Regions from separate parts of the Paenibacillus sp. FSL H7-0350 genome, predicted to be linked through region 3. Evidence: riboswitches for the same ligand, from Rfam matches in the RefSeq annotation. Region 3 holds a riboswitch; each other region holds the start of a gene.
The links. A riboswitch is a leader RNA that binds a small molecule or an ion and turns the genes downstream of it on or off. The one in region 3 is predicted to bind cyclic di-GMP.

Region 1 (10,327 bases), 200 kb from region 3:
CACAGAGGCGGAGCCAACCCGGCTCAATATGTTTCAAGGTACGCCGGACGTGTTCCGCTGGTCCACATTAAGGATTTCGGAGCCAACCAGGAGGAGACCGATCTCGGAAAAGGAGAGGTGGATTTCCAGAGCGTCTTCGAGATCGCGGAGCAGAGTGGAATTCTCTATTATATTGTGGAGCAAGAGGCCTATGAGGTATCCTCCCTTGCAAGCGCTAAGCTCGCGCTGGATTATTTCCGCGGGCTGGGGCTGATGCACGGCTGAGGACACAGCCGCCAGAGGAAAAAGGGGTTGCGTTTTCCGCTGGAAGAGTTATAATGTTTTTTGTTTGGCAGACTTCAGAGTCTGTAAGCTGGTGTAGCTCAGGGGTAGAGCAACGCACTCGTAATGCGTAGGCCGGGGGTTCAATTCCCTTCACCAGCATTTGTATGAAGTCGATAGTGGCGCGGGTTCCCGGAAGTGGGTGCTGCGTCTTTTTATTGATTCAATGAACGTGTTGTTGATGCATTATTGAAGTTGCCGTATAATCCATTGCAAATTATTAGGGCAAACTATATAATGAAACTATAAATGAGCTTGACTATCACCGAAGGCTTACGTTCCACGTGGGCTACTTAGTAGGTGAAGTGGGGCTCATTTATTTTTTGCGTTATATTGATTATTAATTTTTGTGTACTTAGGCTCAAACTTCCAATGTCTGTAAGGGTGTGACCAGCGATCACTTAAATTTGAAGAGCCTGTTGTGGCACCAATATTAAAATTAGGATATATTTCTCGAATCCGTTTGTTAATTAGCTTGTACAATTTTTCTTTGGCTCGTGTCCTTTTTCCTCGTAATCTCTGCCCTGGGGGTTTGTCTTGATCTTTTCCATTTAACTTAAATTCCATTGACCCTAAAACGACATCAAGGCATTGTAGTATTATGTGTTCATGTGATGTAGCTTCACCTATGTCATCCATGCTTTTGAAGTGTAGTTTTGATTCAACAAAAATTTCCTGGTATTGAAGCGAATATATGAATCTTTTAAATTCTTCATTTTTTTCTTTTTTGTCAGGCAATTGATCTAATAAAATATATAAAGAAATGGGCTCGTTTGTTGGATTCGAATATTGAAAGCCAAATATATGTTTGAAAAATTGATAATAAAGCAAGAAATACTCATTGCCTCTTTGTGCTTCGTTTAAACCAACTGCTTGGTACATATTATGAGTGAACATGATTCTAATTTTCACTTTATCTTCTTTTACAAAATTAAAAAACAAATTAATGATCTCCATATATTTTTCTAAGTAGTTTTCCGTAACCTTTTGCCACTTGATTTCACCAGTAAGATTTAACTCCATTCTTTTTTTGTTGAGTGCTTTGTTAATATAGTCAAAATCAGTAGATCTAATTAAGGTGCCTCCATAAAAATTACCGAAATATCTCCCTTTTTTTTCTGATTCATCTGTATATATAATATACTGCAATGCATAGACCTCCATTTCCTATTGAGGGCAATACTTTTGTCATATTTTAAATTTATGAATTTGTATGTTTTTAGCATGCTGACGTTCATTTCTTCGGCAGTGTAGGTGCGGGGTGGCCGTTGGGCGAATGGTTGTCCTGGCTGTAGGTTTGCTGGTCGGTTTAGCGGTCGGTTTGGTGGTTGCTTTTACAGCTGTTTTTTTGGTGGCGGCCGGCGCAGATTTGGCCCCCCCTTGTTGTGTTAATGGTACTCTCCTGTTGCATATCACCATTTGGCACAATTGGTGCGGCAATAATATCCGCTGTTTGCATCTGTTCTTCCCGGCTGACCCTCCGCTATTGCAGAATCAAAATTAAGTGTTGCCAGTAAGCAAGAAATATAGCTTTTTCTCAAAAAAATCCTCCCCGAGTAGTGTTCTGAAAATAGTCTAACAGAGAAAGGGAATTTTTACTATATAGAAGGGGGTTAATTGATAGCGCTCCATCAAGAATTGCTCGCTGTTCACATAGTGGAGTATACTGCAACTGGAGAGGAAGCGAACAATATATGAAATGCCTGACCATTCGCCAGCCGTGGGCCACGTTAATTGCGCTGGGAGAAAAACAAATCGAAACCCGGACCTGGCGGACCGCCCACCGGGGGGAGTTAGCTATTCATGCCGGGATGCAGGTAAATAAAGCGATCTGCCGGACGGAGCCGTTCCAGTCGTTGCTTGCACGTCACGGCTACACTGCGGACAATCTGCCAACCGGCAAGATCATTGCAGTCAGCCGCATTGCGGATTGCTGTGAAATGACACCGGAGCTTGCGCAGCAAGGCTGGCCGGGTGGAAATGAATATGTATTCGGCAATTATGCCGAAGGAAGGTATGCCTGGAAGCTGGAGGAGGTTGTTCCGCTGGTACATCCCATACCTGCCAAGGGACGTCTGGGGTTCTGGGAATATCCTGTGCTGGAAGAGGAATTGTGAATTTCCTGACGATATTTTGAAGAAAAATTGCTCCGGATTGGCTGCCGGCTGGTATAATTGGGATATTCGGCGGGAAATCTTCCTATATATAAGGATAGTTGTGCTCTGAGGCGGTCTACCGCTGGAGAGGGGCAGGAATGCCGGGAAGGGGCGTATGCATAATAGATGGGAAGCCTTCTAATTGCATGGCTTTGTATGCTTTGTTTGTTTCTTGCGTTCAGGGATCAGGTCAGCCGTAGAATCTTGTACCCGGTAGCTGTGGTGGTTATATGCGGCACGTTGGGGTATTGGACGTTGTTAATGTAATTGCATCCGGGTGATCATTTAATGCAGAAGTCTGCCGCTTGCGGCAGGCTTCTTTGTTATCCTTGCTTCGGGCCGCCCTGCGCCGTCTTCTCCATACCCAGATACCTGCGCATATGCAGAGTGGCCTGGGCGGCAATCACGTCATCCAGCAGCAGCATCCGCTCGTGATAACCCCTGCAGACGAATTTGGCTTCAACACCCGCCTCCAGCCGATTCTGTTCATAGACCCTCAGACCACGGGCGCGCATCCCGGCACGGACCTCCCGCAGATCGGCAGAAACGGCATGGACTGCCCTCTGGATGACCTCCAGATAAGGCGCAGGCGTGCGAAGCTCTGAGGATATAGCAGAAGCATCGCGCTCGAAGGCGGATAGAATAAGCGGCAGCAAAATATAGGATTTGACCAGCAGGTTATCCTGGCTCTCTGCTCTATGCATCCCTCTCAACCCCTCAAAGAGAACGTATATTCGCATTGTAACTCATCCTTCAAAAAATAATCAATGGGTTTTATAAATTAACTCAAATAATGTGACATTTTTCACAATAAAATCAAATGAATTATTTTATATTAAAATTGAAATATTAAAGATTGAAAAATAAATCAGCTCAAAGGAGAATGGCAATGAGTCATGAAGGAAGTCTCCGCCGTGGTTTAGTATTCGGGATCATTCTAAGTGTTCCGCTCTGGGTATCAATGATTGGCTGGATTCAGCTGTTTGGGTCCGCCTAGGCGACATTTTATTCAAAATATATGAATTCTATTAGCAGGTGTCGTCCTCATGGGCGGCGCTTTTTTTCGGGGCTAAGATTCCCATAAATAGGGGGGATTACATTGAACAGAAGCGAAATGGGAGGGGAGATGGGCTTAGGGTGATAAAAATAGGACAAATGCATCAAATTTTAATAATATAAATTGATATAATTATAGAAAAGCGGGATAAACGGCTACAGCCAATTCTCTGATTTCTCGACTTTTTTCGTCAATAGATAAAAAAGAGACTCGTCCCTTAACCCTTATGGTACAAGGGATCAAAGAGGAACCTTCGCAAAAAATAATTTCAAAAAATATACTGGGAATGGATTGACAACAGGGTGGGGGAGCGGATAAACTAAAATAGTACAAAAGTAACAAATGTCATAGACTCAACAACGAATTTACATAAGCAAATCTCAATTTCATACCGAAATCATGTACAAACGCAAACCGTATCGAAAGAACGGGACGCAAAGTCAGGAATCTACTGTCTCTAAAGTTGAGGCTAGGGTCGTCCGGCCGCCGTGAAGCTAACCCTTCGTGGCGGTCTTTTTGTTGTTATAGTTGCGTGACAGATTCATAGAATAGTAACTAGGAGGTGTGGACTATTGAAAAAAAGAGTGCGTAAAACAGCCGCCATCATTATGGCTGGCCTATTGACCTTATCCAGTGCTTTTACGTGGGGGACGGATGTTAGAGCAGCTTCAGGGGTGCCGTATACGCCAACACCGGTTTTAGGAGTCGCAGGGAATTTTAATGCTTTTATCCTCGGGGATTTTGCACAGAGCAATGATCAGATTGAGGGCCGCCTGGCAGCGGCAGGGAACATTACCCTCTCGGGAGGTTACGGAGTAGCAAGAGCATACAGTGGTGCTGCGCCGACGGATGTACTTGTGGCCGGTAAGAATTTTGTACATTCAGGCAGTGGAGAGATCTATGGAAATGTAGTATTTGGGGATAGCTTTACAGCCAATGAGCCTGGTGTCAACATTAGAGGCGGGAAGAAAAATGCCAGCCCGATTGATTTTGCAGCCGAGCGGGAGTTTCTAATCTCGCGTTCCACAGAGTATGGGGCCTTGGCCGACACGAATGAGATTGGCAATAATCATTATGGGCAGCTTACGATAAATGCACCAGATCGCTTCAATGTGGTTCATGTGGATGCCGCGACACTGGCGAGTACGAATTATATTCAGTTCAACATTGCCCAGAACGCTACGCTGATTATTAATATAAGCGGGCCTACAGTCAATGTGCCGAGCTTTTCAATGAAGGACGGCAGAGCCAGTCAAGTATTGTTCAACTTTTACGAAGCCTCTGCGGTGAATATCGCTTATACCTCATTCTACGGGACGATCCTCGCACCTAGAGCGGATGTTCATTATGCCGGAGCAGAGCTTTACGGGACCCTGATTGCAAAATCTTTTCGCGGCGGGGTTGAGATGCACCTTGGGATGTACGAGGGAGAGGGGCCGCCGCCGAGTCCGACGCCGACCGCAACGCCGACCCCTAGTCCATCACCGACACCAACTGTGAAGCCTACACCGACGGTAACGCCGACACCGACTGTGAAGCCAACACCGACGGTAACGCCGACACCGACAGTGAAGCCTACACCAACGGTAACGCCAACACCGACAGTAAAACCAACACCGACGGTAACGCCGACACCAACAGTGAAACCAACACCGACGGTAACGCCGACACCGACAGTGAAGCCGACGCCAACACCGACAGTGAAGCCGACGCCAACACCGACAGTGAAGCCGACGCCAACACCAACCGTGAAGCCGACGCCAACACCAACCGTGAAGCCGACGCCAACACCAACCGTGAAGCCGACGCCAACACCAACCGTGAAACCGACGCCAACACCAACCGTGAAACCGACGCCAACACCAACTGTGAAGCCGACGCCAACGCCGACAGTGAAGCCAACGCCGACAGTGAAGCCGACGCCAACACCAACCGTGAAGCCGACGCCAACACCAACCGTGAAGCCAACGCCAACACCAACCGTGAAGCCGACGCCAACACCAACCGTGAAGCCAACACCAACGCCAACAGCGGTGCCAACACCAACGCCAACAGCGGTGCCAACACCAACGCCAACAGCGGTGCCAACACCAACGCCAACAGCGGTGCCAACACCAACGCCAACAGCGGTGCCAACACCAACGCCAACGGCAGAGCCAACACCAACGCCAACAGCGGTACCGACACCAACGCCAACAGCGGTGCCAACACCAACGCCAACAGCGGTGCCAACACCAACGCCAACAGCGGTGCCAACACCAACACCAACACCAACACCAACACCAACAGCGGTGCCAACACCAACGCCAACAGCGGTACCGACACCAACGCCAACGGCAGAGCCAACACCAACGCCAACAGCGGTACCGACACCAACGCCAACAGCGGTGCCAACACCAACACCAACGGCAGTACCGACACCAACACCAACGGCAGAGCCAACACCAACGCCAACAGCGGTACCGACACCAACGCCAACAGCGGTGCCAACACCAACGCCAACAGCGGTGCCAACACCAACGCCAACAGCGGTGCCAACACCAACGCCAACAGCGGTACCGACACCAACGCCGACAGCAGTGCCGACACCAACGCCGACGGTAGAGCCGACACCAACGCCGACAGTTGAGCCGACACCAACGCCAACGCCGATACCAACGCCGACAGTTGAGCCGACACCAACACCGACAGCAGTGCCAACACCAACGCCAACAGCGGTACCGACACCAACGCCAACAGTGGTACCGACACCAACGCCGACAGCAGTGCCGACACCAACGCCGACGGTAGAGCCGACACCAACGCCGACACCGACGCCAACGCCGACACCAACACCGACGGTAGAACCAACGCCGACACCAACACCGACGGTAGAACCAACGCCGACACCGACACCAACACCGACGGTAGAACCAACGCCGACGCCGACACCAACACCGACGGTAGAACCAACGCCGACGCCGACACCAACACCGACGGTGGAACCAACACCGACACCAACACCGACGGTAGAACCAACGCCGACACCAACACCGACGGTAGAACCAACGCCAACGCCGACGCCGACACCAACACCGACGGTAGAACCAACGCCAACGCCGACGCCGACACCAACGCCGACGCCAACGCCGACACCAACACCGACGGTAGAACCAACGCCGACACCGACACCAACACCGACGGTAGAACCAACGCCGACGCCGACACCAACACCGACGGTGGAACCAACACCGACACCAACACCGACGGTAGAACCAACGCCGACACCGACGCCGACACCAACACCGACGCCGACACCAACACCGACGGTAGAACCAACGCCGACGCCAACGCCGACACCAACACCGACGGTAGAACCAACGCCGACGCCAACGCCGACACCAACACCGACGGTAGAACCAACGCCGACGCCAACGCCGACACCAACACCGACGGTAGAACCAACGCCGACGCCAACGCCGACACCAACACCGACGGTAGAACCAACGCCGACACCAACACCGACGGTAGAACCAACGCCGACGCCAACGCCGACACCAACACCGACGGTAGAACCAACGCCGACACCAACACCGACGGTAGAACCAACGCCGACACCGACACCAACACCGACGGTAGAACCAACGCCGACGCCGACACCAACACCGACGGTAGAACCAACGCCGACGCCGACACCAACACCGACGGTGGAACCAACACCGACACCAACACCGACGGTAGAACCAACGCCGACACCAACACCGACGGTAGAACCAACGCCAACGCCGACGCCGACACCAACACCGACGGTAGAACCAACGCCAACGCCGACGCCGACACCAACACCGACGGTAGAACCAACGCCGACACCAACACCGACGGTAGAACCAACGCCAACGCCGACGCCGACACCAACACCGACGGTAGAACCAACGCCGACACCAACACCGACGGTAGAACCAACGCCAACGCCGACGCCGACACCAACACCGACGGTAGAACCAACGCCGACACCAACACCGACGGTAGAACCAACGCCGACGCCAACACCGACGGTAGAACCAACCCCGACGCCGACACCAACACCGACGGTAGAACCAACGCCGACGCCGACACCAACACCGACGGTAGAACCAACGCCGACACCGACACCAACACCGACGGTAGAACCAACGCCAACGCCGACACCAACACCGACGGTAGAACCAACGCCGACACCAACACCGACGGTAGAACCAACGCCGACGCCAACACCGACGGTAGAACCAACGCCGACACCGACACCAACGGTAGAACCAACGCCGACACCAACGCCAACACCAACGCCAACACCAGTAACAACGCCAGCGCCAACATCGCCGCCGTTCAGTTTCCCTCCAGTGCCTACGCCGACTCCGATTATTGGATTTATCGTGAGCAATGACGTGGCTGTGAATGATGATCCGCTGCCGCTTGGACCTGTAGCAACTCCAATAGCTACAACAATACCGGCACCAACGCCGACACCAGCTGTTGCGGTTGCGCCAATAGTAGCAACACCGGAGCCTACGCCTTCAGCGGAACCGGCACCCGATGTAGTCATTATTGATGATGAGGTTCCTCTAGGCAGTGTGCCTGTGGATGGAATGCTGCCGAAGACGGGCGAATCCAGTCCTGCTCCTTATTATTTTGCTGGTTTGGCACTCGCTGGTCTGGGCTTGATTCTTAGAAGAACCACCAGAAACAGCAAACGTAAGTGAATCACCGGAACTGAGATTTATATAGACAAACGATGACCCTGTAATTTGACAAGGGCTGCTTTCGGAGATGAAGTTCTCCTGGAGCAGCTCTTTTTTCATTTGATACTCCTACACTTAAACAGCGGAGCGGGCGGAATGATTGTGGAGAAGCGGAGCGGTCGCCTTTGTATCCGGATTTTCACCGATTAGGGGAATGTAAAAAAATCTGGATACAAGAGCGATTGGAACAACGTTCCGTTTGCGGAGCGTGCTCCTAAGCGTCGTCGTAATTCATACTCCATCCATTCATGCTGAATCTTGCCTTAGCCCCGGCTGTATTTTCAGTTAGCCGTACTCCCGTGCTATACTAGGCTCAAATTACACTAAGCAAAAGATCCTATTCCCTGGCTGGAATGGTTGCTTACTGAAGGAGGAACGTTGATGTGGATGATAACCCTGCTTGTGGTGCTGATCGTGGTGGCCGCAGGGGTGGGATATGCCGGATTCTATTTTTATGGAGTAGCCATTAAGCGGGCCCCTAAGGAATTCCTGGCCAAGACCCCAGACCTTAAGATCGATCCGCCGCCGGTGGCTGGAGCCTCGTGGGGAGAAGGGGCGGAGTGGGTGTCCCGGCAGACCTTCCGTGAGGTGGAGCTGGTGTCTGAGGATGGACTCAAGCTGCAAGGCTATTATCTGGCGTCAGAGCGTGCTGCCGGCCGGACGGTCATTGTTGCCCACGGGTATTCCGGGAAGGCCAAGGATATGGGGGCGACCGCTAAGAACTATTATGAGAATCTGGGGTACAATGTGCTGCTGCCTGATGCCAGAGGACACGGGCGGAGCGAAGGGGATTATATCGGCTTTGGCTGGCCGGAGCGCCGGGATTATCTGAAATGGATCGGATTTGTCCTGCAGGAGAACGGTCCGGACGCGCAAATCGTGCTGCATGGTGTATCTATGGGTGGAGCCACGGTGCTGATGACGTCCGGTGAGGAGCTTCCTCCGCAGGTCAAGGTGATTGTCGCCGATTGCGGCTATACCTCGGTTAAGGCGCAGCTGTCCTATCAGCTGAAGCGGATGTACCATCTGCCCAGCTTCCCGTTTGTGCCGGTGGCCAGTCTGGTGACCCGGAAGAAGGCTGGCTATTCCTTTGGTGAAGCGTCTGCTCTGAAGCAGGTACGCAAGGCCAAAGTGCCGATTCTGTTCATCCACGGGGATGCGGATAAGTTCGTGCCTTATGCGATGATGAATGAGCTGTATGAGGCCTGCCGGAGTCCGAAGGAGCAACTGGTGGTGCATGGAGCAGGGCATGGCCTGTCCTATGATACGGATAAAAGCACATACATCCGCACAGTAGGCGAATTCGTAGAACGCTATGTACACAGCCCGGCTGCCGCTGAAACTGTAAGATAAAAACCCCTAGAACGTAGACGCGCCCGATATCCGCAGACAGCGGTTATCGGGCGCTAATTATGTTCCACACATGGGGCCTTTCCCTGAAGAACAGAGAAGCAGCCAGCCATGTCTTATCGGTATATAAATCCCCCGCCGTTTGTGAGCGAAACGGGTGTCGTTATTCCTTGTTATTTCCAGCAGCCGTGTGGCGAGAGAAATCCTTCCAATACGACAAAAGCCCTACCTCTCTTTTGTCCTTGCGGCTCCGTGGCCGCGCCAGTGTGAATCGGAATGCTATGTTCGAATTTAGTCTCATAAAAAGGAAAAGTACTGCAAGAAAACGTAAGATATTGTGTCCAAACCGCCGATAATATAAAGAAGTGATTCATCGGCCTGACATCTTCTTGATGGGGATAAACATACTCGAAAACAAATATTATTTTATTATAGCACGGGGATCATATATATGCAACTGTATATTGGGCTGCGGCCGGGACGGGAATGAGGGGACAGATGGAACTATACAGAATTTTTTTAAAGAAACAGATCCGGAACTACATCTTCAGCTCAGCTGTAGCGGTACTGGCAGTCGGGAGTCTGCTTATGTTATCTTCCCTGGAGATCAGCCGGGTTGAATATTACCGGCTCCTGCTGGTGCTTCTTTGTTCCTTTGTGATTATGGCGTCCATAGAGATTACTAT
Region 2 (10,327 bases), 1.2 Mb from region 3:
CCTCGGCGTAAGCCTCCAGACGCTTGTCGAACTCTTCCTCCGTTTCACCGAAACGCATAACATGGATCGCTTCAGGGTCGAAATACAGCCCGATCTCGGAGCCAACCTCCGCCTTACGGGTAGAATGGACAAGCCATTCATGGCCCGAGCCGTCGTAGCAGCTGATCTCGTAGTGAACCCCGCGGAACAGCTGGGAATCCACACGCACCTTCAGCTTGCCCGCTTCCAGGGTGACAATCTCCAGATCCTCAGGGCGGATCACAACCTCCACCGCTTCATTCGGCTTCAGACCGGCATCGACACATTCGAACCGGTGGCCGCCCCACTCCACCACATAGTCCTCAATCATCACACCCGGCACGATGTTCGACTCTCCGATGAAGTCCGCCACGAACCGGTTAATCGGTTCATCGTAGATATCATTAGGCGTGCCGCTCTGCTCAATCTTGCCGCCGTTCATGACGAAGATCCAGTCGGACATCGCCAGCGCCTCTTCCTGGTCATGGGTAACGAAGATGAAGGTGATTCCCAGCCGCTGCTGCATCTCCCGCAGAATATACTGCATCTCGGTACGCAGCTTCAGATCAAGCGCAGATAACGGCTCGTCCAGCAGCAGTACCTGCGGTTCATTGACAATGGCGCGCGCAATGGCGACACGCTGCCTCTGCCCGCCGGACATTTCATTAATGGCCCGCTGATCATAGCCGACCAGGTTGACGAAGCGCAGCGCTTCCTGCACCTTTTGCTGAATGACATCCTTCTTCAGCTTCTTGATGCGCAGTCCAAACGCCACATTCTCGAATACGTTCAGATGCGGAAACAGCGCATAGTCCTGAAATACCGTATTGACCTGCCGCTCATTGGCGGGAATGTGGTTGATTTTTTTGCCGTTAAGATAGATCGAACCTTCAGTCGGCTCCGCGAAGCCGGCGATTAGACGCAGAATGGTCGTTTTTCCGCAGCCCGAAGGGCCCAGCAGCGTGTAGAATTTACCGCGTTCAATTTCGAAGCTCACGCCTTTGAGTACAGCCTCTTCGTCGTCGTATTGCTTAATCACCTGGTCAAAAGAAATAATAGTGCCTTCCGGGGTAGCTATAGCTAACAACCTCCCTTACTTATGTAGTACAACCTATTTTACCCGCTTCTTGCGGGAGACAATCCGGCAGCGGCATGCTCAGCACGGATAAGCGACAATTCCTGCCTTGGTCTGGCAGACTTCAATATATAGCATAAAGGAATCCTGCAATATATGCGATAGCTTACATTGTGAAATCACGCACAAAAACTTAACAAGTTCGTAAAATCTTGCCCGCCTCCGGCCTGTTTTGAGGTGCTATAATGAAAACGAATGAAAACCATAAAATTTTTCCTATTTACATGAAAGAAGATGACAAACATGAACGAGGGCTTACAAGAGCGCCTTGAAAAGTTCGGATTATCCTTATATATGATACGGATTACGCTCGCCGCTTCGCTCTCGTGGCTGGCCGTGCACATTATCTACGGGGACCATTACCTGTACTTCGCACCGCTGGCGGCGATTCTGATTACCCAGAGCAGCGTCAAGGCCTCCCTTGAAAAAGGCGTCTACCGCATGACCGGCGTGGTCCTTGGCGGCATCGTCAGCCTGATCGTAGGCAAGTTCTTCGATGTGGGCGCGCTGTCGATTCTGCTGATGCTGCTGATTGGCATTGGGGTGGCTACAGCCTGCCGGATCAATATCCAGGCCGTCTCTCAGATCGGTGTCACCTCGGTGCTTGCACTCACCTTCTATCATGACCAATATATCGTCTGGAGAGTCGCCGAGACGCTGATCGGCGTGCTGATTGCCCTCATCATTAATATGATTATCGTGCCGCCCAAGAGCTTCGTCAAGGTCAAGGACCTGGCACTGAAAGGCAGCCTGACCTTATCCGATGCCTTAACCGGATTCGCTGCAAGCGGCCGGGATGCAGCGCAAGCCAAGGCTGCTCTTGAGCGCTCCGGCGAGCTTCTGAAGAAGAGCGACCGGCTGCAGAAGGAGATGCATTACACACTGTCTCATTACCAGTGCCGTAAGGACATTGGCAAGCTGACACAGTCGACCACCCATCTCATCAAGGTTCACTCCTATGTCAAAGCCATAAGCGAAGAAATCGCTCTGCTGCCGGCCCATTATGCCGCCGCTGATTGGATGCTGGAGGTTGTAACCGCAACGGCAGACTGCATCGCCCTGTACGGCACACGGACGCTATCAGATGCCGAATGCAGCGGACGTTCACTCCAGGGGAGTCTGAGAAGAGCCCGCGACGTGCAGCTCGCCTGGTTCTCGCAGCTGCAGGATCAGTGCCCGCTCGCAGCCTTCCGTGATCTCGGTGCGGTGTTCTCCCACCTGAACCGGATTCTTGAAGAGATCGAACGCGCCGATTACGCCGCGCTTTCCACCGCACCACAGCATGTCAAGACACACCCTGCACGCGCCATCCAATTCATACAAAAAGGACTCTTCCACAAGCTATAAGCTTGGGAGGGTCCTTTTTTTTGTGTTGCCATAACTTTTCGGTGGGATAGGATGCTTGCGGGTAAAGTGGCTTGGGTGGCAGCACGTAAAGTTATAGCAGTTGGAAAAATGACACTTGATTCAGCCGAATTATACGCTTTAATTGAAGCAGTTGGATAAAGTACATCTAATCCGCCGAATTCTCTGGAATCCGTTAAAAGTGGGCAAAATATGTGTTGTTTATCCATCTGCTGTTCCCATAGGCGGCATTCATCCAACAGCAAGTGGACAAAATCCAACTGCTATATAAGACGCATTTAAGATTAGAACTTAAAGCCTGCTCCTCGCTGCGGTGAACATATGCCCCTCCGCTGCTTTTTGCTTTTTCCACCTGCCGGGCGAAGAAGACCGTCCCCCTTTTTCCAGTTCTCATGACTTCCATAAGCTGTAAGCGCTGGGAAACCAGTTTTTTTGTCGAAATAGAGCTGCATATTTTAAGTTTTTTGATAAATAGGCATAATATAGTTGAAAAATAGCTCTTTAAGTACTAGAATTAAGCTTGTTTGCAGAAGTTAATGCCGCACAAGAACTATTTATGACTCTTTTTGTCGATTACAGTCGATCACAATTCATCGCCTCTACAGGATGTATCTCATTGATCTATTTCTAAAGGCAAACTTCCCGAAAGGGCAGGACGCAAAGCCATGGGCCTAAGAACGCCGGAATCTGCGTTTACGGTCGCCAGGCTGCCAATAGAGACCACTTAAGCCAACTGTTTACGGGAAGTCTCCCGGGCTTGATGATGTTCTTTCTCTGTACGAATTGCCATTGATCATACGAAAAAGTGAGGTTACAACCATGCCGCAGCAGGATATCGAACCAAGCCGATATGAATTCGTAGAGTCCCTGATGCACGAACGTAAAGGTCTCCTGGATTCATTCTCTGTGGAGGGCCGGGCTTCTGACGGGACAACTGGGGATAAGAATGGAATTATCCTCGTGCAGGACAACCAGATATTCATTACTCCCCCGCTCCCCGGAGGCACTCCCGCCCGCATTTCTGCGATCCACCCTGTTGTCCTGAAGATCAACTGGAAGACCGTTACAGCGCCAACCGAGGTGACCAAGGCAGATTATATTACCTGGGAGATCTGCGAGAAGCCGCAGTATGAAATTACCGTATCGCCTGACAAGCTCAAGGTCCATTTCACTTTATACCGTGCAGAGAAGTACGCCTGGAACCTGGTCAACTGCCCCGCCGCCTTCGAGGCGGTCGTCCGTGCCCAGCCCAACCCGGCAATGCTGCTGTCCACGCTTACCATAGATCAGATTATCGCCTCACTGGACAACCGTTTTATTTTGCGCAACCTGAATATTCCCGCCCTGTACGCGGAGCTGGAGAACCCTACATATCTTCCCGTATGCATCGCTGAAGGAAGAGCCCCGCTGCCCGGCAAGGAAGCCCGGCTGGAATTGCAGCTGCCGGAGCATACACTGGTGGGGAACGGGATGCTTCATAGACAGGGAAGCCGGGCTCAGAAGCCTGCGGATACCATGGAGTATCTCCGTTTCCCGGGAGCCCCCTTTACCTTTGCAGGTGAAGTCTTCGCCCGCAAACTGCCGCCAGAAGAAGGCATTCCCGGCCTCGACACAGACGGAAGGGTCCTGCCCCCTCCCCCGCCGCAGGATATCTACTTTGCTGCCGGTAATCATGCCAAACTCCTTCCCTGTGGTAATATCGTAGCCAAGCACACAGGCAGACCCCGTATCTGCGGAGGAAACAGCAGCGTCCGAATCTGTGACTTCCCTCCAGTCTGTCTGCTGACCAGGGAGATGATGGACCCTGGCGGTGACGTTATGTTCGCAGGCGACATCATTGTACCGGGTGATCTGGATGGATCTGTAAGGATCGAAGCCCTGGGGAATGTGTACGTCTATGGCGATATACGCCAATCTACAATTATAGCCACCGGCAGCATTTATGTTAGCGGCCAGGTTACCGGCAGCGGCCTGTACGCCGGATATGCCGGGGTACAGCAGCATCGTTTGCACAGCTTAGCAAGCCTGCTGCGGACAGAGACGGACGGACTGCTTGAGGCAGCGCGCCAGCTGGCCAAGAATGTGGAATCCCGACAGCAATCCGTGAATTACGGCCTGGTGGTTATGCTGCTGCTGGAGGATAAATACAGCCATCTCGACAGCCTGATCCGCGATTTCCAGGCTGCCCTAAGCCGTATGAACGGAGAGTTCGGCTTCGGCACGGACCCGCTCCGGCAGATGCTTGAGGTATTCGCCCATCCGGGACAATACACCGGGTACATTACAGACAGTGTCCTAAGCCGCTTCTCCAGGCTGCTGCTTAAGCTGGGCGAGGAGATTGAGCTGCTCCAAGAGGAGCATGCGGTGATTAACCTTGCCCGGTCGCAGGACAGCCGCCTGGAGTCCTGCGGCAAGCTGCTTGTGCGTGATTCCTGCTAAGACTACTACTAGATAAGGAGAAGTGAGCGCATGCGATATAACCGTCTGGGCAATAGCGGCCTGCAGGTATCCGCCCTGGGTCTTGGAACCAATTCATTCGGCAAACGGGCAGATCTGGAGACCTCGGTCCGCATTCTGCACACCGCTATGGATCAGGGCATTAATTTCATCGATACCGCCAATATCTATGCCGGCTCTGAATCGGAGCGGATCATCGGCCTTGCGCTTGAAGGCAGACGCCATAACACAGTGCTGGCGACCAAAGCCGGATTGCCGAAGCATGAGGGACCCGGCGGCAGCGGCTCTTCGCGCCATCATCTGATGCAGGAGCTGGAAGGCAGCCTGCGCCGGCTGAAGACCGACTATGTGGATCTGTATCAGATCCATACCTTCGATCCCTACACACCGCTGGAGGAAACCCTGCGCACGCTGGATGATTTGATCTCCGCAGGCAAGGTGCGGTATATCGGAGCCTCCAATTATGCCGCCTGGGAGCTGATGAAGGCGCTTGGGATCAGCGAAGCCCGTAACTGGGCGAAATACATCTCTATCCAGTGCAGCTATTCGCTGGCTGACCGTACGCCCGAAGCCGAGCTGCTTCCGCTCTGCCTGGATCAGGGTCTGGGCATCATCCCATACTTCCCTCTGGCGGGCGGTATCCTTACCGGCAAATATTCCGGCAGCAGCAAAGCCCCTGCCGGCTCCAGAGCAGAGACCGATCCGAACTTTCTCCGCTTCCTTACCCCGGAGCGCATCTCGCTCGGGGAGCAGGTTCAGGCGATTGCGGAGGGGCTGGGCACCTCACCTGCGGCTCTATCCCTGTCCTGGCTAATGAACCGGCCCGCGGTCTCCACGGTGATTGTCGGAGCGACTACAGTAGAACAGGTACAGTATAATCTGCAGAGTCTTTCTGCTTCGCCGGATGCGGGGATACTTAAGCAGCTTGACCTGGCCAGCGCCGCCTTCCGCACCGGCGAGCCGTTTGCGGTCTACCGGCTGCCGTAAGCGGTGACGGTGACAGTGACGTTCATATCTATAAACACACAAAGCGAGCTCCCGTAGACGGAGACTCGCTTTTGTGTATTTTGGCTCATGAAGAATGTGTATTATACCGCAGCGATGAACCGCTCCATGTCTTCCTGTACGGTAGTAATACCGCCGATGCCGAAGGTATCTACCAGAACCTTAGCTACGTTAGGCGACAGGAAGGCCGGAAGCGTAGGGCCCAGATGAATGTTCTTCACGCCCAGATGCAGCAGCGCCAGCAGTACGATCACCGCTTTTTGCTCATACCAGGCAATGTTATAGGAGATCGGAAGATCGTTAATATCCGCAAGACCGAAGACTTCCTTCAGCTTAAGTGCTATAACCACAAGAGAATAGGAGTCATTGCACTGGCCGGCATCAAGTACGCGCGGAATTCCGCCGATATCGCCAAGCGCCAGCTTGTTATATTTGTATTTGGCACAACCTGCGGTCAGGATCACCGTGTCACTAGGCAGCTCTGCTGCGAAGTCGGTGTAATAATTCCGGCTCTTCATCCGTCCGTCGCAGCCAGCCATGACGAAGAATTGCTTGATGGCGCCGCTCTCTACTGCTCCAACCACCTGATCTGCCACGTTCATTACAGCCGCATGGGCGAAGCCGCCGATAATCTCGCCTGTCTCAATCTCTACCGGAGCACTGCAGCTCTTGGCCTGCTCGATCAGAGCTGAGAAATCCTTCTCTCCGTCCGCGCCTGCCGCGATATGTTGAATGCCCGGATAACCGGTGTTGCCTGTCGTGTACAGCCGGTCTTTGTAGCTGTCCTTCGGCGGTACGATGCAGTTCGTGGTCATCAGAATCGGACCATTGAAGCTGGCAAACTCCTCATTCTGCTTCCACCATGCATTGCCGTAGTTGCCTACGAAGTGGCTATATTTCTTAAAGGCCGGATAGTAGTGGGCCGGCAGCATCTCACTATGCGTATACACATCCACTCCGGTACCCTCGGTCTGCTTCAGCAGCGCCTCCATGTCCTTGAGATCATGACCGCTGATCAGAATACCAGGGTTCGTGCCTACTCCAATATTGACTTTGGTGATCTCCGGATTACCGTAGGCTGCGGTGTTGGCACGGTCAAGCAGCGCCATCACATCCACGCCGAACTTGCCGCACTCCAGCACCAGAGCCGTCAGCTCACCGCCGTCCAGATTATTATCCAGCGCAGCTGCCAAGCCTTTTTCCATAAAAGCATGTGCCCCAGCTTCGTAGAAGCCCAGTACCGCAGCATGCTCCATGTAAGCAGCCATTCCCTTCAGACCATAGGTCAGCAGCTCGCGCAAGGAGCGGATATCCTCATGCTCCGTAGCAAGCACACCCACCGCTCTCGCCTTGTCCATCAGCTCTTCATCCGTCACCGCATTCCAGTTCGCCGCGTCATGCTCCGACAAATAGGCCATTACTCCGGCATCAGCCACTCTGCTGCGCCACAGATCCCGCAGGGCCAATCCTTCCCGGATCTTCGCAGTGAAGTATTCCGGCACGAAGTTGGCATTGGTAATCGTAGCGAACAAGCTCTCTATGATAAATTTCTCCGTCACCGGATCGGTAATCCCCAGCTCACGCCCGCTGCGCGCGAAAATGGCAATGCCCTTGAGTGTATACACCAGTAGATCCTGCAGATTTGCTACCTCACTGGTCTTGCCGCATACCCCCTGAATCGTACAACCGGTCCCCTTAGCTGCCTCCTGACACTGGAAACAAAACATTTCGCTCATTACCTGAATCACTCCTTATCATTAATGGAATCGCTCTGTGCCTCGCCTTTACAGTTACCAATAATTGTAGTAGACTTTCGTCTATCAATCGGTAACGAATGTTACCAATCACAACTCATCGGGAGGAAAAGTATGAGACCGGAGCCTGCTTCGCTGCAAGCCTGCCTGCTATTTCGCGGAAAATCCGCAGATGAGATCGAACAGTTACTGTATACGCTGGTCTACTCTGTCAGCTCCTACCATAAGAATGCGATTATTCTGGCAGAGGGTGATCCGGCGGAACGGCTTGGGATTCTGCTCTCCGGCCGCATCGAGGTACAGAAGACACACCCCACCGGCAGCAGTGTGACCATCGCGCATCTGAAGGAGGGGCAGACCATCGGCGAAGCCGTATTGTTCCGCAGGAATAACACCGTGCCCGCCACCGTCACAGCCACTGGCCCCTGCAAGGTGATGTTCATCAGCAAGCAGGAGCTGCTGAGATTATTCGCAGCCGACACCGATATCCTCACCCGCTTCATCGAGAATCTGTCCGAGCGGCTGGTGCTCGTGAACAGGAAGATTGAGAACCTGTCCGCCGGGCCGCTGCGCCGCCGTATCGTAGACTTCCTGCTGGAGCAGGGAGAGCAGCAGGAATCCGATACCTTGAAGCTTCCCTTCAGCCGGAAGGAATGGGCCGAGCATATGAACACCGCCCGCCCCTCCTTGTCGCGGGAGCTGGGGTTCCTGCGCGACCAGGGCTGGATCGAATTCAAGGGCAATGAAATCACCCTGCTGAACCGGAGCCGGATGCATGATTACATCCAGACTCTGCCTTCTTCGGCAGGCAATCTATAGGAACCGCAAATGACCGAGGAGGATACAAGCATGCCACCGTCCACTGCACAACAGATCGACCAGCTGCTGACTAAGCACAGGCAATGGTTTGCCAGCGGAGTCACGAGAACCCCCGGCTTCCGGCTGGAGCAGCTTCAGAAGCTGAAGGAGGCTATCTCGCGCAATGAAGCCCGGATTATTGCTGCACTGAACCAGGATCTGCATAAAAGCGAGTTCGAAGCTTATGCCACAGAAATCGGATTCACGCTGGACAGCATCGGCTATATGATGAAGCACCTGCGGCGCTGGATGAAGCCGGTGAAGGTAGGCTCACCGCTGCACCTGTTCCCGGCGCGGAGCAGAATCATAGCCGAGCCTTACGGAACGGCGCTAATTATCGGGCCGTTCAACTACCCGTTCCAGCTGCTCATCGAGCCGCTAATCGGCGCCATTGCTGCCGGGAACTGCGCCGTACTGAAGCCCTCCGAGAGTACACCCGCTACCTCCGCTGTTATCGAGAATATGATCCGGGAGACCTTTGATCCCGCTTATATCCGGGTAGTACAGGGCGAGAAGGAGACGACGAATCTGCTGATTCATGCGGCGTTCGATTATATTTTTTTCACCGGGAGTGTGCCTGTAGGCAGAATTGTCATGGAAGCGGCGGCGAAGAACCTGGTGCCCGTCACCCTTGAGCTGGGCGGCAAAAGCCCGGTAATCGTAGACCGGAGCGCTGACCTGGAGACCGCCGCGAAACGGATTGTCTGGGGGAAGCTGATCAATGTGGGGCAGACCTGTATTGCGCCTGATTATCTGCTGGTCCACAGCGAGGTGGCAGCGGAGCTGATTGAGCGGATGAAGCGCTGCGTCACCGATTTCTATGGCACCGACATCCGGCACAACACAGACTATGGGCGGATCGTGAATGAACGCCAGCTGCGGCGGATCGGAGAGATGCTGGAACGGGACCGCGATAAGCTGATTTTGGGCGGGACAGTGATCCCTGAGGAGCTGTATATCGAGCCGTCTCTGATCTATCCGGCGGATTGGAGTGACGCTTCCATGGAGGACGAGATCTTCGGGCCTGTGCTGCCAATTATGGAGTATACACGGCTGGAGGAGGCCATCCAGAGCATCAACGCCCGTCCGAAGCCGCTCGCTCTCTATCTGTTCACCCGCGATAAGCAGGTGGAGCAGCAAGTGATGACCGGGGTATCCTTCGGCGGCGGCTGCATTAACGATACCATCTCCCATGTAGCCAGTACCCGGCTGCCGTTCGGCGGTGTCGGGAACTCCGGGATCGGCGGCTACCACGGCAAATACAGCTTCGACCTCTTCTCCCATCACAAAAGCATTGTTAAGCGGGGCACCCGGTTTGACCTCGGCATTGTCTACCCGCCTTACGGCAGCAAGGTCAAGCTGGCGCGGAAGCTGCTGAAATAGCGCGGAGCGAGACGAATAGCGCCATTCTCATGTGAATTGCCGATTTAAAAATCCTGCCCATTATGCAACACTTCCTCTGATACAGCGTGTATTTAACCAATTAGAAACGGCTGCGCCGTCCTTTTAAAGGACGGTGCCGTTTGATTTACTCATTTGGCCTGCGTCCTGTGATTTCAAATGCACTATAGGTGGCTGATGCTGCTACAAATACATTAACCCAACAAGATGCAACAAACCCAATAGGCCCATTGGATATATAATTAATCTAGAGTATAGGTTCTTAAAATTATTACTTGGATGCTTCTCAAAGAAAAAATGGGCGATCGAGTGAATAATTAAAAATATGTCTATT
Region 3 (10,327 bases):
TATCACTGCAGCTATACTTGCGGCTGCTAACGTCTTCTTAAGCAATTTGCTTCCTCCTCTGGTCTCCAAATGTTCGATCCGGTTCATAATCTGCTCATTATAGCTATCAACAGGAAACTCCACTCTTCCGACACTGCTGCGAATATGTTCCAGCATTTGCTTCTCAGTTTGATTCTGCCATTTCTCCATGAGCACATTCTCTCCCTTCATCCGCTTTTTGCTGAATCAGTTTTTTACGGAGCCGTTCATATTTTTTGCGCAATGCCGGCGAACTGCTTCCGGTAATCATTGAGATCTCTTCGAAGCTGTATTGTTCAATGACACGAAGGATTAATAGCCCCCGCTCTTCCGAAGTGAGTTTTTCCAAAATCCGGTCTACCGGCGGCTCCTCCGGCAACGCTTGTTGATGCGTCATCAACTGCAGCTTATAAAGGGACAGCAACCGGCTGCGGCGCTTACGCCTGCGTAGCTGGTCCAGGCAATGATGATAAGCCACCTTATATAGCCAAGCCGAAAAAGAAACCCGCTTCTCATAACGCCTAAGCTGCTGATATACCTTCACGAATATATCCTGCACAGCGTCCTCTGCTTCTTCACGGTTTCTTAGGAGATAGTAGCAATACGTGTAAATCTTTCTTTCATATTCCGTAATTATTGTTGTAAAAGCTTGCCTGTCACCTGCGTGTACCTGATGAATAGCTTCTTCAATCTTTTTGGATTCAGGTGGGCCCCCGGGGTTGCCTTGCTCCAAAGAAATCACCTCCATTTTCCTTTTACACCTGTATAACGATTATCAATTGTGTATTTGTGACATATAAGAAAGTAGCAAATATGACAAAAGACAGTTCCCCTGAAATCCGAGCAACTGTCTAGATTTAACATTATGTAAGTCTCTCTCAGACATCTATCTATCTTCTAAGCTTCAGGCAAGCTTCAAAAAAGATTCGTCCCCCGCCTTGACCGCGCACATATACCCCTTCTTCAGTCAGAGAAGAACGCATAACACTAATCTCCTCACCATACTTGGCTTCCTGGGCATAGGTAATATGGAGCCCCGTAAGCTCTAACTCCTCCCACTCCTCCAGCGCCAGAGCATCACAGCATAAATCTGCATACCGCGCATTGTTAAGATGTTTGTTGTTATCCAGCCCGCTATATCTTACCTGATAACGGTAGGCCTCCTGCAAGGGAAGTTCTGGTGGAATGATTACTTTATCCGGCAGACTGCCTACGGAATCCTCTACATATGGCTCGACAACAATAGGCAAGGCTGACGGACGCAAAATCTTTCGTTTGCCGATATCCACAAGCGCCCAGATCGATCGCGCCGAAGCTAGTTCTACACCTTGGGCATCATAAATCCGGTAATCCCGCTGCCAGAGCGGTCCTTTGTTTCCTTTACTCCAGGTGTGTACATCAAGAAGCTCACTCGGGGACGGCAGACGCTGCAGATTCAGATCAAGGGTGATAACCATCCAACCCATTCCCGCCTTAAGCATACTCTCCATACTTAGCCCAAGACTGCTTACAGCCGAATCCGCAGCACGCTGCATGATATCCAGCAGAAAGGAGAGCTTGCCCCTTGACCGGTAATCCGTGTCACTTGCCTGAACCCTGAACTGCTCTGTCCACAAAAAGCTGCTGTGCTTGTCCATAACTTTCGGCTCCTTCGTCTAACTATCCCCAATTTTCCGTGCCTATCCACATTATTCTACCGGATATCCACATCATTTGGGGAGAAGTATCAAAAAAACTAAATCTATCCACATGTGTATAACTATGCTCCACTTGTAAGAATACCTGAATTCTACTCACAAGCTGTCCACACACTTCCCCGAAAATACAAAAAGACCACTGTCGAGGTATCAACAGTGGTCTTGCGTGCTTGGCAACGTCCTACTCTCCCAGGACCCTTCGGTCCAAGTACCATCGGCGCTGGAGGGCTTAACGGTCGTGTTCGGGATGGGTACGTGTGGAACCCCTCCGCTATCGCCACCAAACATGCGTCTGTGAAACAGACGCTGCCGCTAGAAATTCGGTTCATCACGAATGTGTGAATGAATTTCGTTGCGTTCAGGAATTGATTCCTGAAAACTGAATCCGAAACGAATCTGCGTGATAGAAATTTGGATAAGCCCTCGACCGATTAGTATTGGTCAGCTCCATGCATTGCTGCACTTCCACCTCCAACCTATCTACCTCGTCGTCTTCAAGGGGTCTTACATACTGGGAAATCTCATCTTGAGGGGGGCTTCACGCTTAGATGCTTTCAGCGCTTATCCCGTCCGTACGTAGCTACTCAGCCATGCTCCTGGCGGAACAACTGATGCACCAGCGGTACGTCCATCCCGGTCCTCTCGTACTAAGGACAGCTCCTCTCAAATTTCCTGCGCCCACGACAGATAGGGACCGAACTGTCTCACGACGTTCTGAACCCAGCTCGCGTACCGCTTTAATGGGCGAACAGCCCAACCCTTGGGACCTACTTCAGCCCCAGGATGCGATGAGCCGACATCGAGGTGCCAAACCTCCCCGTCGATGTGGACTCTTGGGGGAGATAAGCCTGTTATCCCCAGGGTAGCTTTTATCCGTTGAGCGATGGCCCTTCCATGCGGTACCACCGGATCACTAAGTCCGACTTTCGTCCCTGCTCGACTTGTAGGTCTCGCAGTCAAGCTCCCTTATGCCTTTGCACTCTGCGAATGATTTCCAACCATTCTGAGGGAACCTTTGAACGCCTCCGTTACTCTTTAGGAGGCGACCGCCCCAGTCAAACTGCCCGCCTGACACGGTCCCCGTACCGGGTTACGGTACTAGGTTAGAACCTAGATACGATCAGGGTGGTATCCCAACGGCGCCTCCGCAGAAGCTTGCGCTCCTGCCTCAACGGCTCCCACCTATCCTGTACAGATCGTACCCAAATTCAATATCAAGCTGCAGTAAAGCTCCATGGGGTCTTTCCGTCTTGTCGCGGGTAACCTGCATCTTCACAGGTATTAAAATTTCACCGGATCTCTCGTTGAGACAGCGCCCAAGTCGTTACGCCATTCGTGCGGGTCAGAATTTACCTGACAAGGAATTTCGCTACCTTAGGACCGTTATAGTTACGGCCGCCGTTTACTGGGGCTTCGGTTCACAGCTTCGGATTGCTCCTAACCACTCCCCTTAACCTTCCAGCACCGGGCAGGCGTCAGCCCGTATACTTCGCCTTACGGCTTCGCACAGACCTGTGTTTTTGCTAAACAGTCGCTTGGGCCTTTTCACTGCGGCCCCCTCGGGCTATTCACCCTACCGAGGCACCTCTTCTCCCGAAGTTACGAGGTCATTTTGCCGAGTTCCTTAACGAGAGTTCTTCCGCGCGCCTTAGAATTCTCTTCTCGCCTACCTGTGTCGGTTTGCGGTACGGGCACCTTCTCCTGGCTAGAGGCTTTTCTTGGCAGTGTGAGATCATGACCTTCGCTACTATAATTTTCGCTCCCCATCACAGCCTGGCCTTAATAGTGTGCGGATTTGCCTACACACCAGCCTCACTGCTTAGACGGACATCCATCAGTCCGCGTCACTACCCTCCTGCGTCACCCCATCGCTCATAGCGGATTACGGTGGTACAGTAATTTCAAACTGTTGTCCTTCGACTACGCCTTTCGGCCTCGCCTTAGGTCCCGACTTACCCTGAGCGGACGAGCCTTCCTCAGGAAACCTTGGGCTTTCGGCGGATCAGATTCTCACTGATCTTTTCGTTACTCATACCGGCATTCTCACTTGTATGCTGTCCAGCGCTCCTTACGGTACACCTTCAACCCACATACAACGCTCCCCTACCCCAGATGCAAAGCATCTAGCCATAGCTTCGGTGGTGTGTTTAGCCCCGTTACATTTTCGGCGCAGAGTCACTCGACCAGTGAGCTATTACGCACTCTTTCAATGGTGGCTGCTTCTAAGCCAACATCCTGGTTGTCTGTGCAACTCCACATCCTTTCCCACTTAACACACACTTGGGGACCTTAGCTGATGGTCTGGGCTGTTTCCCTTTTGACAATGGATCTTAGCACTCACTGTCTGACTCCCGGCAAGAAGTTAATGGCATTCGGAGTTTGACTGAGCTTGGTAACCCTTGCGGGCCCCGCACCCAATCAGTGCTCTACCTCCACCACTCCATTCACCGAGGCTAGCCCTAAAGCTATTTCGGGGAGAACCAGCTATCTCCGAGTTCGATTGGAATTTCTCCGCTACCCCCACCTCATCCCCGCATTTTTCAACATGCGTGGGTTCGGGCCTCCAGTGCGTGTTACCGCACCTTCACCCTGGACAGGGGTAGATCACACGGTTTCGGGTCTACGTCCACATACTCAGTCGCCCTATTCAGACTCGCTTTCGCTGCGGCTCCGGCTTCTCACCTTAACCTTGCATGTTAAACGTAACTCGCCGGTTCATTCTACAAAAGGCACGCCATCACCCATAAAGAGGGCTCTGACTTTTTGTAAGCACACGGTTTCAGGTTCTATTTCACTCCCCTTCCGGGGTGCTTTTCACCTTTCCCTCACGGTACTGTTTCACTATCGGTCGCCAGGTAGTATTTAGCCTTAGCAGATGGTCCTGCTGGATTCATACGGGGTTTCACGTGCCCCGCACTACTCGGGATCCGTCTCGGAGAGAACACAGTTTAGGCTACAGGGCTTTTACCTCTATCGCGGGCCTTTCCAGACCTCTTCGCCTACCATATTCCTTTGTAACTCCATGTGAGACGTCCCACAACCCCAAGAGGCAAGCCCCTTGGTTTAGGCTGTTCCGCGTTCGCTCGCCGCTACTGACGGAATCACTATTGTTTTCTCTTCCTCAGGGTACTTAGATGTTTCAGTTCCCCTGGTCTGCCTCTGCGTATCCTATGTATTCAGATACGAGTAACTGCGAATTACCACAGCTGGGTTTCCCCATTCGGACACCCCCGGATCAAAGCTTGCTTACAGCTCCCCGAGGCAGTTTCGTTGTTCGCCACGTCCTTCGTCGGCTCCTGGCGCCTAGGCATCCTCCGTGTGCTCTTAGTAGCTTAACCAACGTTCCGGTGTTTTGCTTGTTTGCACAATCAAAAACCTTCACTTTGTAGCAACTAATAACTATTTCAACTTGCTTACACAAGTTTCAGCTAAAAGATGTTCTAAAACGCAAATTCGTTTCGGTATCCAGTTTTCAAGGATCAAGGTAAAGATGAGAGCTTAAACTCTCAAAACTGACCAACGAGTGAGTAACAGGCCTAAACCTGATTGGTGGAAGCAAAGCTTCCGATTTGAATGTCTTCATTGCAGAAGACGATTCTCCATAGAAAGGAGGTGATCCAGCCGCACCTTCCGATACGGCTACCTTGTTACGACTTCACCCCAATCATCTACCCCACCTTCGGCGGCTGGCTCCCTTGCGGGTTACCCCACCGACTTCGGGTGTTGTAAACTCTCGTGGTGTGACGGGCGGTGTGTACAAGACCCGGGAACGTATTCACCGCGGCATGCTGATCCGCGATTACTAGCAATTCCGACTTCATGCAGGCGAGTTGCAGCCTGCAATCCGAACTGAGACCGGCTTTGCTGGGATTGGCTCCACCTCGCGGCTTCGCTTCCCGTTGTACCGGCCATTGTAGTACGTGTGTAGCCCAGGTCATAAGGGGCATGATGATTTGACGTCATCCCCACCTTCCTCCGGTTTGTCACCGGCAGTCACTCTAGAGTGCCCAGCTTAACCTGCTGGCAACTAAAGTCAAGGGTTGCGCTCGTTGCGGGACTTAACCCAACATCTCACGACACGAGCTGACGACAACCATGCACCACCTGTCTCAACTTTCCCCGAAGGGCACCTGATGCATCTCTGCTTCGTTAGTTGGATGTCAAGACCTGGTAAGGTTCTTCGCGTTGCTTCGAATTAAACCACATACTCCACTGCTTGTGCGGGTCCCCGTCAATTCCTTTGAGTTTCAGTCTTGCGACCGTACTCCCCAGGCGGAGTGCTTACTGTGTTAACTTCGGCACCAAGGGTATCGAAACCCCTAACACCTAGCACTCATCGTTTACGGCGTGGACTACCAGGGTATCTAATCCTGTTTGCTCCCCACGCTTTCGCGCCTCAGCGTCAGTTACAGCCCAGAAAGTCGCCTTCGCCACTGGTGTTCCTCCACATATCTACGCATTTCACCGCTACACGTGGAATTCCACTTTCCTCTTCTGTACTCAAGTCACCCAGTTTCCAGTGCGACCTCAGGTTGAGCCCAAGGTTTAAACACCAGACTTAAATAACCGCCTGCGCGCGCTTTACGCCCAATAATTCCGGACAACGCTTGCCCCCTACGTATTACCGCGGCTGCTGGCACGTAGTTAGCCGGGGCTTTCTTCTCAGGTACCGTCACTCCGGCAGCAGTTACTCTACCGGACGTTCTTCCCTGGCAACAGAGCTTTACGATCCGAAAACCTTCATCACTCACGCGGCGTTGCTCCGTCAGGCTTGCGCCCATTGCGGAAGATTCCCTACTGCTGCCTCCCGTAGGAGTCTGGGCCGTGTCTCAGTCCCAGTGTGGCCGTTCACCCTCTCAGGTCGGCTACGCATCGTCGCCTTGGTGGGCCATTACCCCACCAACTAGCTAATGCGCCGCAGGCCCATCCCCAAGCAGCAGATTGCTCCGCCTTTCATTCTCTCCTCAGGAGAAAAAAGAAATTATCCGGTATTAGCTACCGTTTCCGGTAGTTATCCCAGGCTTGAGGGCAGGTTGCCTACGTGTTACTCACCCGTCCGCCGCTAAGTCTGAAAGGAAGCAAGCTTCCTTTCAGACTCCGCTCGACTTGCATGTATTAGGCACGCCGCCAGCGTTCGTCCTGAGCCAGGATCAAACTCTCCAAATTGGTATTTAGAAAGAGCGATTGCTCATTTTGAAACATCTGACGAGAATTTACATTCTCTAATTTGGATCTCACCGAAGCGATCTCCAGATACTCACTCGTTGTTCAGTTTTCAAAGATCAAGCTCGTTGTCAGCGCCGCTTACCGCGTCACCAGCAACTCTTATAATATATCACGTTCATCCGAGCAATGCAAGCTTTATTTTTGAAATTACTTATTTAAGTAATCTCTCATTTCCTTTGCCGCTCCAACAACGCTTACTTATAATAACCTATCCTTCTATTAAAAAGCAACCTTTATATAAATAAAAATAACCCGCTTAATGATTAAGCGGGTTATTCTCAGGTAATGCTATAGTTCACAGCTATTCTTAGTAGAATTTCGCTGCAGTGTATTTGCTTGCTGCTTTGACCAGTTCTGTTGATACTGTGTTCTTGCCCAGACCTGCATCGACTGTAGTATCAATCGTTACCCATTTGCCGTTCAGGAACACTTCGTTCCAGGCATGGTATGAAGTTACATAGCTTGTATTTCCCATAACCAATTTGGTTGGAATACCTTCACTGCGGAGCATAGTAGCGAACAAGGATGCGTAATCGTAGCAGATCCCTTTGTTGGTAGCCAGCGTGTTATCGTTGTTCGGAATATAATCTGTGCTTACGCTGTTAGCCAGAGAGTAGTCATATTTCACGTTAGCTACGATGTAATTGTAGATAGCCTTAACTTTGTCTGCATCTGTGGTCAGACCCTTTGTAAGCTGGGCTGCCTTTTGAACGGATTTATCGGAAGAACTCCACTTAACATTCTGCACAGAGCTCAAATATACGGCATTCACATTGCTCATTGAAAGAGAGACAGTCTCGGAAGATAGTACTTTGTATTTGTTGCCCGTAGTATTCTCAAGAACGGATACCTTGTAAGAGCCGTTTCCTTGTTGCAGCGGGAACGTCTCGTTCGGCTTGGAGGTGTATAAGTTGTAAGTATAGCTGTTATTGTCCTTGGTAATCATGAGCTTCATCTTCTTGTCCTTAGGAACATCGTACGAAACCCCGATAACCCCTTGATCAAGTTGTCCAACATTTAACCAGCTTGAATCTGCATTAGCAGCTTGAGCAGTGCCTGTCTGCACGGAAGTGACGATTACAAAAAGTGTAATTAGCATTAAATAAAACTTTTTCATGGATAAAACCCCTTTCGGTAGCTGGCTGCCATCCATGACGGGAAGGCCCTTTAGCTTTGCGTCCCTACCTTTCGATAGGTTTGCCGTTATCGTATAAGCTTTATCTGTCTAATCTACTACCACATAATGACAGATTCTGAATTAAAACAAACAAAAAAAGCCTCTTCATTCGGTAGCTGGCTGCCATCCATGACGGGAAGGCCCTCTAGCTTTGCGTCCCTACCTTTCGATAGGTTTGCCGTTATCGTGCATTAGCTTTTGATAGTTCTATTTTACCATACACATCTCTATTAGCAAGACCCAAATTGCTAGATTCCACCACAAATATACTAAAATTTTATGTTTTTTCGACCTTTATCGCCTTGTTCTGATAGATTCAGGTGAGCTTCGCATGAATGATGAGTCTGTGGGTCGGGTTGACAAGCGGATCACAGGTAATGAGGGTCAGAATCTTATCATTATCATTTCCCTTCAGTACCGAAATATCGGTAGGCTCTACAATAGATACATCATATACAACATACTTGTATTCCTGGCCGCTTGTAATAACAGTAATGGTGTCCCCATTACCGACCTCATCCAGTCTGTTGAACAGCCGCCCTGCCGTTCTTGAGCGGTGTGCCGCAATTGCTGCATTGCCTACCGCGCCAATCGGAGCTGTCTCCTTCATATGCGCCGCAGCATGCTTCATATTGGTCTTGGTGGCGCCCTCCAGAACAGGCAGCTTCAGATCGATTTTGTCGATTTCAATAATGGCAGTGATCTTCCCTCCAACTTCAATCTCGGGCGCTGCAGTGGGCACCGGCTCTTCCGCACCAGACTCTTCCGCGAGCAGCTGGGTGACTTCCGCATAAGGCTTGCTCAGATCCTGGCTGGCAGGAGCCGTAGCCGAAGGAACGATTTCACTATAAGCCTGTTCGGCCTCTTCCAGCAGCTTCTGCTGTTGACGGTCCTCGTACCATTCGCTTCCTTTGGGGTAGAGCATAATCAGGACCCCGGCAAGTATAATCAAATAGGATAACTTCCGCATGACAATCGCCTCCGCAATATAGAATAACTGCAGCCCCGCAGGATACGGGGAATATATACTGTCTCTTTAGAATACCCATTTCCGGCTTCCAAAGAAATTAATGATCACTGTTATGAAGGTAACCAGCACCTTGGCCAGTAGCACCTGTATCCCCAGCCGGTCAGTCAGAAGATGAATCAGCAGCACCGAAATGCCCAGTACCAGCAGATTCAGCACAATAAATCTCACCAGCTGCATCCGGTCAAAGCCGCCATTCCCGCCTCTGTCCCTTCCCTTAAAGGTCACCTTCTTATTCCAGAAAAAGCTGTTGGCCGTCCCGGCGCTGTAGGAAATAATCTGTGCGGGGGTGTTAAGCATCCCCAGGGAATGCAGCAGGGTAAATACCGCAAAATCTATGAATGTATTAAGCAGGCCCACCGCATTAAATTTCAGAAACTGGATCATGCCTGCGCGCCAAGCCTTATCTTGCATAATCGCTTTCCTTCCGGGTGTCTTCAGCCTCTGTCTCCGGGTAGCCTCTGGTCTCGCTTACGATATAGAGTGGTCTATCCTTCGATTCGTCATAGATCCGTCCGATGTATTCCCCAATGACGCCCAGCAGCATCAGCACAATGCCGTTAAACAGCAGGTTAACTCCCACAATGGATGCCCAGCCCGGCACGGTCCAGGAGGTGAAAACCTTCTGGAATAAAACCAGGAACAGGTAAATGAAGCTGGAGAAGGACAGGAAGAAGCCGACATAGGAGGCGATTTTGAGCGGCTTATGCGAGAAGGAGGTGATTCCGTCGAGCGCAAAGCGGATCATTTTTTTGAGCGGATATTTTGTCTCCCCGGCGAAGCGTTCCTCCCGCACATATTCCACCATGGTCTGCCGGAAGCCAACCCAGCTCACCAGCCCCCGCACATAACGGTTCTTCTCCTTCAGGCCGCGCAGCACATCGCAGACCTTACGGTCGATCAGCCGGAAGTCCCCGGTATCTGTGGGAATCTCCACACTGGTCATGCTGCTGAGCAGACGGTAAAAGATTTTGGCTGTCACCTTCTTGAAGAAGGTCTCTCCGTGGCGCTTCAGCCGCTTGGCATAGACTACCTCATAGCCTTCCTTCCACTTGGCGATCATCTGCAGGATGACCTCCGGCGGGTCCTGGAGATCTGCGTCAATCACCACAACAGCCTGACCTTCAGCATAATCCATGCCCGCTGTAATCGCCACCTGGTGGCCGAAGTTACGGGAGAAGT

Region 1: it holds a riboswitch for cyclic di-GMP, as region 3 does, so the genes downstream of both, NYE24_RS22855 (choice-of-anchor A family protein) here and NYE24_RS23680 (transglutaminase-like domain-containing protein) in region 3, are expected to answer to the same signal.
Region 2: it holds a riboswitch for cyclic di-GMP, as region 3 does, so the genes downstream of both, NYE24_RS18065 (flagellar assembly protein A) here and NYE24_RS23680 (transglutaminase-like domain-containing protein) in region 3, are expected to answer to the same signal.

Annotation. Positions count from the first base shown of each region.
Region 1 is NZ_CP151972.1:4,990,682-5,001,008, forward strand. Features, by position in the region: gene NYE24_RS22825 (sugar phosphate isomerase/epimerase) at 1-264, shown strand, start outside; tRNA gene NYE24_RS22830 (tRNA-Thr) at 352-423, shown strand; gene NYE24_RS22835 (DUF3800 domain-containing protein) at 634-1,470, opposite strand; gene NYE24_RS22840 (hypothetical protein) at 1,598-1,825, shown strand; gene NYE24_RS22845 (ASCH domain-containing protein) at 2,016-2,438, shown strand; gene NYE24_RS22850 (hypothetical protein) at 2,801-3,181, opposite strand; cyclic di-GMP riboswitch class I at 3,933-4,025, shown strand; gene NYE24_RS22855 (choice-of-anchor A family protein) at 4,107-8,252, shown strand; gene NYE24_RS22860 (alpha/beta hydrolase) at 8,679-9,644, shown strand; gene NYE24_RS22865 (HD-GYP domain-containing protein) at 10,140-10,327, shown strand, end outside.
Region 2 is NZ_CP151972.1:3,959,976-3,970,302, forward strand. Features, by position in the region: gene NYE24_RS18055 (ABC transporter ATP-binding protein) at 1-1,105, opposite strand, end outside; gene NYE24_RS18060 (FUSC family protein) at 1,388-2,500, shown strand; cyclic di-GMP riboswitch class I at 3,141-3,233, shown strand; gene NYE24_RS18065 (flagellar assembly protein A) at 3,308-4,957, shown strand; gene NYE24_RS18070 (aldo/keto reductase) at 4,988-5,962, shown strand; gene hcp (hydroxylamine reductase) at 6,064-7,716, opposite strand; gene NYE24_RS18080 (Crp/Fnr family transcriptional regulator) at 7,849-8,553, shown strand; gene NYE24_RS18085 (aldehyde dehydrogenase) at 8,563-9,975, shown strand; gene NYE24_RS18090 (DUF6713 family protein) at 10,177-10,327, opposite strand, start outside.
Region 3 is NZ_CP151972.1:5,189,271-5,199,597, reverse strand. Features, by position in the region: gene NYE24_RS23710 (DUF4179 domain-containing protein) at 1-189, opposite strand, end outside; gene NYE24_RS23705 (RNA polymerase sigma factor) at 164-766, opposite strand; gene NYE24_RS23700 (acyl-ACP thioesterase domain-containing protein) at 909-1,655, opposite strand; rRNA gene rrf (5S ribosomal RNA) at 1,884-2,000, opposite strand; rRNA gene NYE24_RS23690 (23S ribosomal RNA) at 2,127-5,053, opposite strand; rRNA gene NYE24_RS23685 (16S ribosomal RNA) at 5,321-6,881, opposite strand; gene NYE24_RS23680 (transglutaminase-like domain-containing protein) at 7,249-8,058, opposite strand; cyclic di-GMP riboswitch class I at 8,072-8,153, opposite strand; cyclic di-GMP riboswitch class I at 8,227-8,308, opposite strand; gene NYE24_RS23675 (class D sortase) at 8,435-9,088, opposite strand; gene NYE24_RS23670 (GtrA family protein) at 9,155-9,559, opposite strand; gene NYE24_RS23665 (glycosyltransferase family 2 protein) at 9,549-10,327, opposite strand, start outside.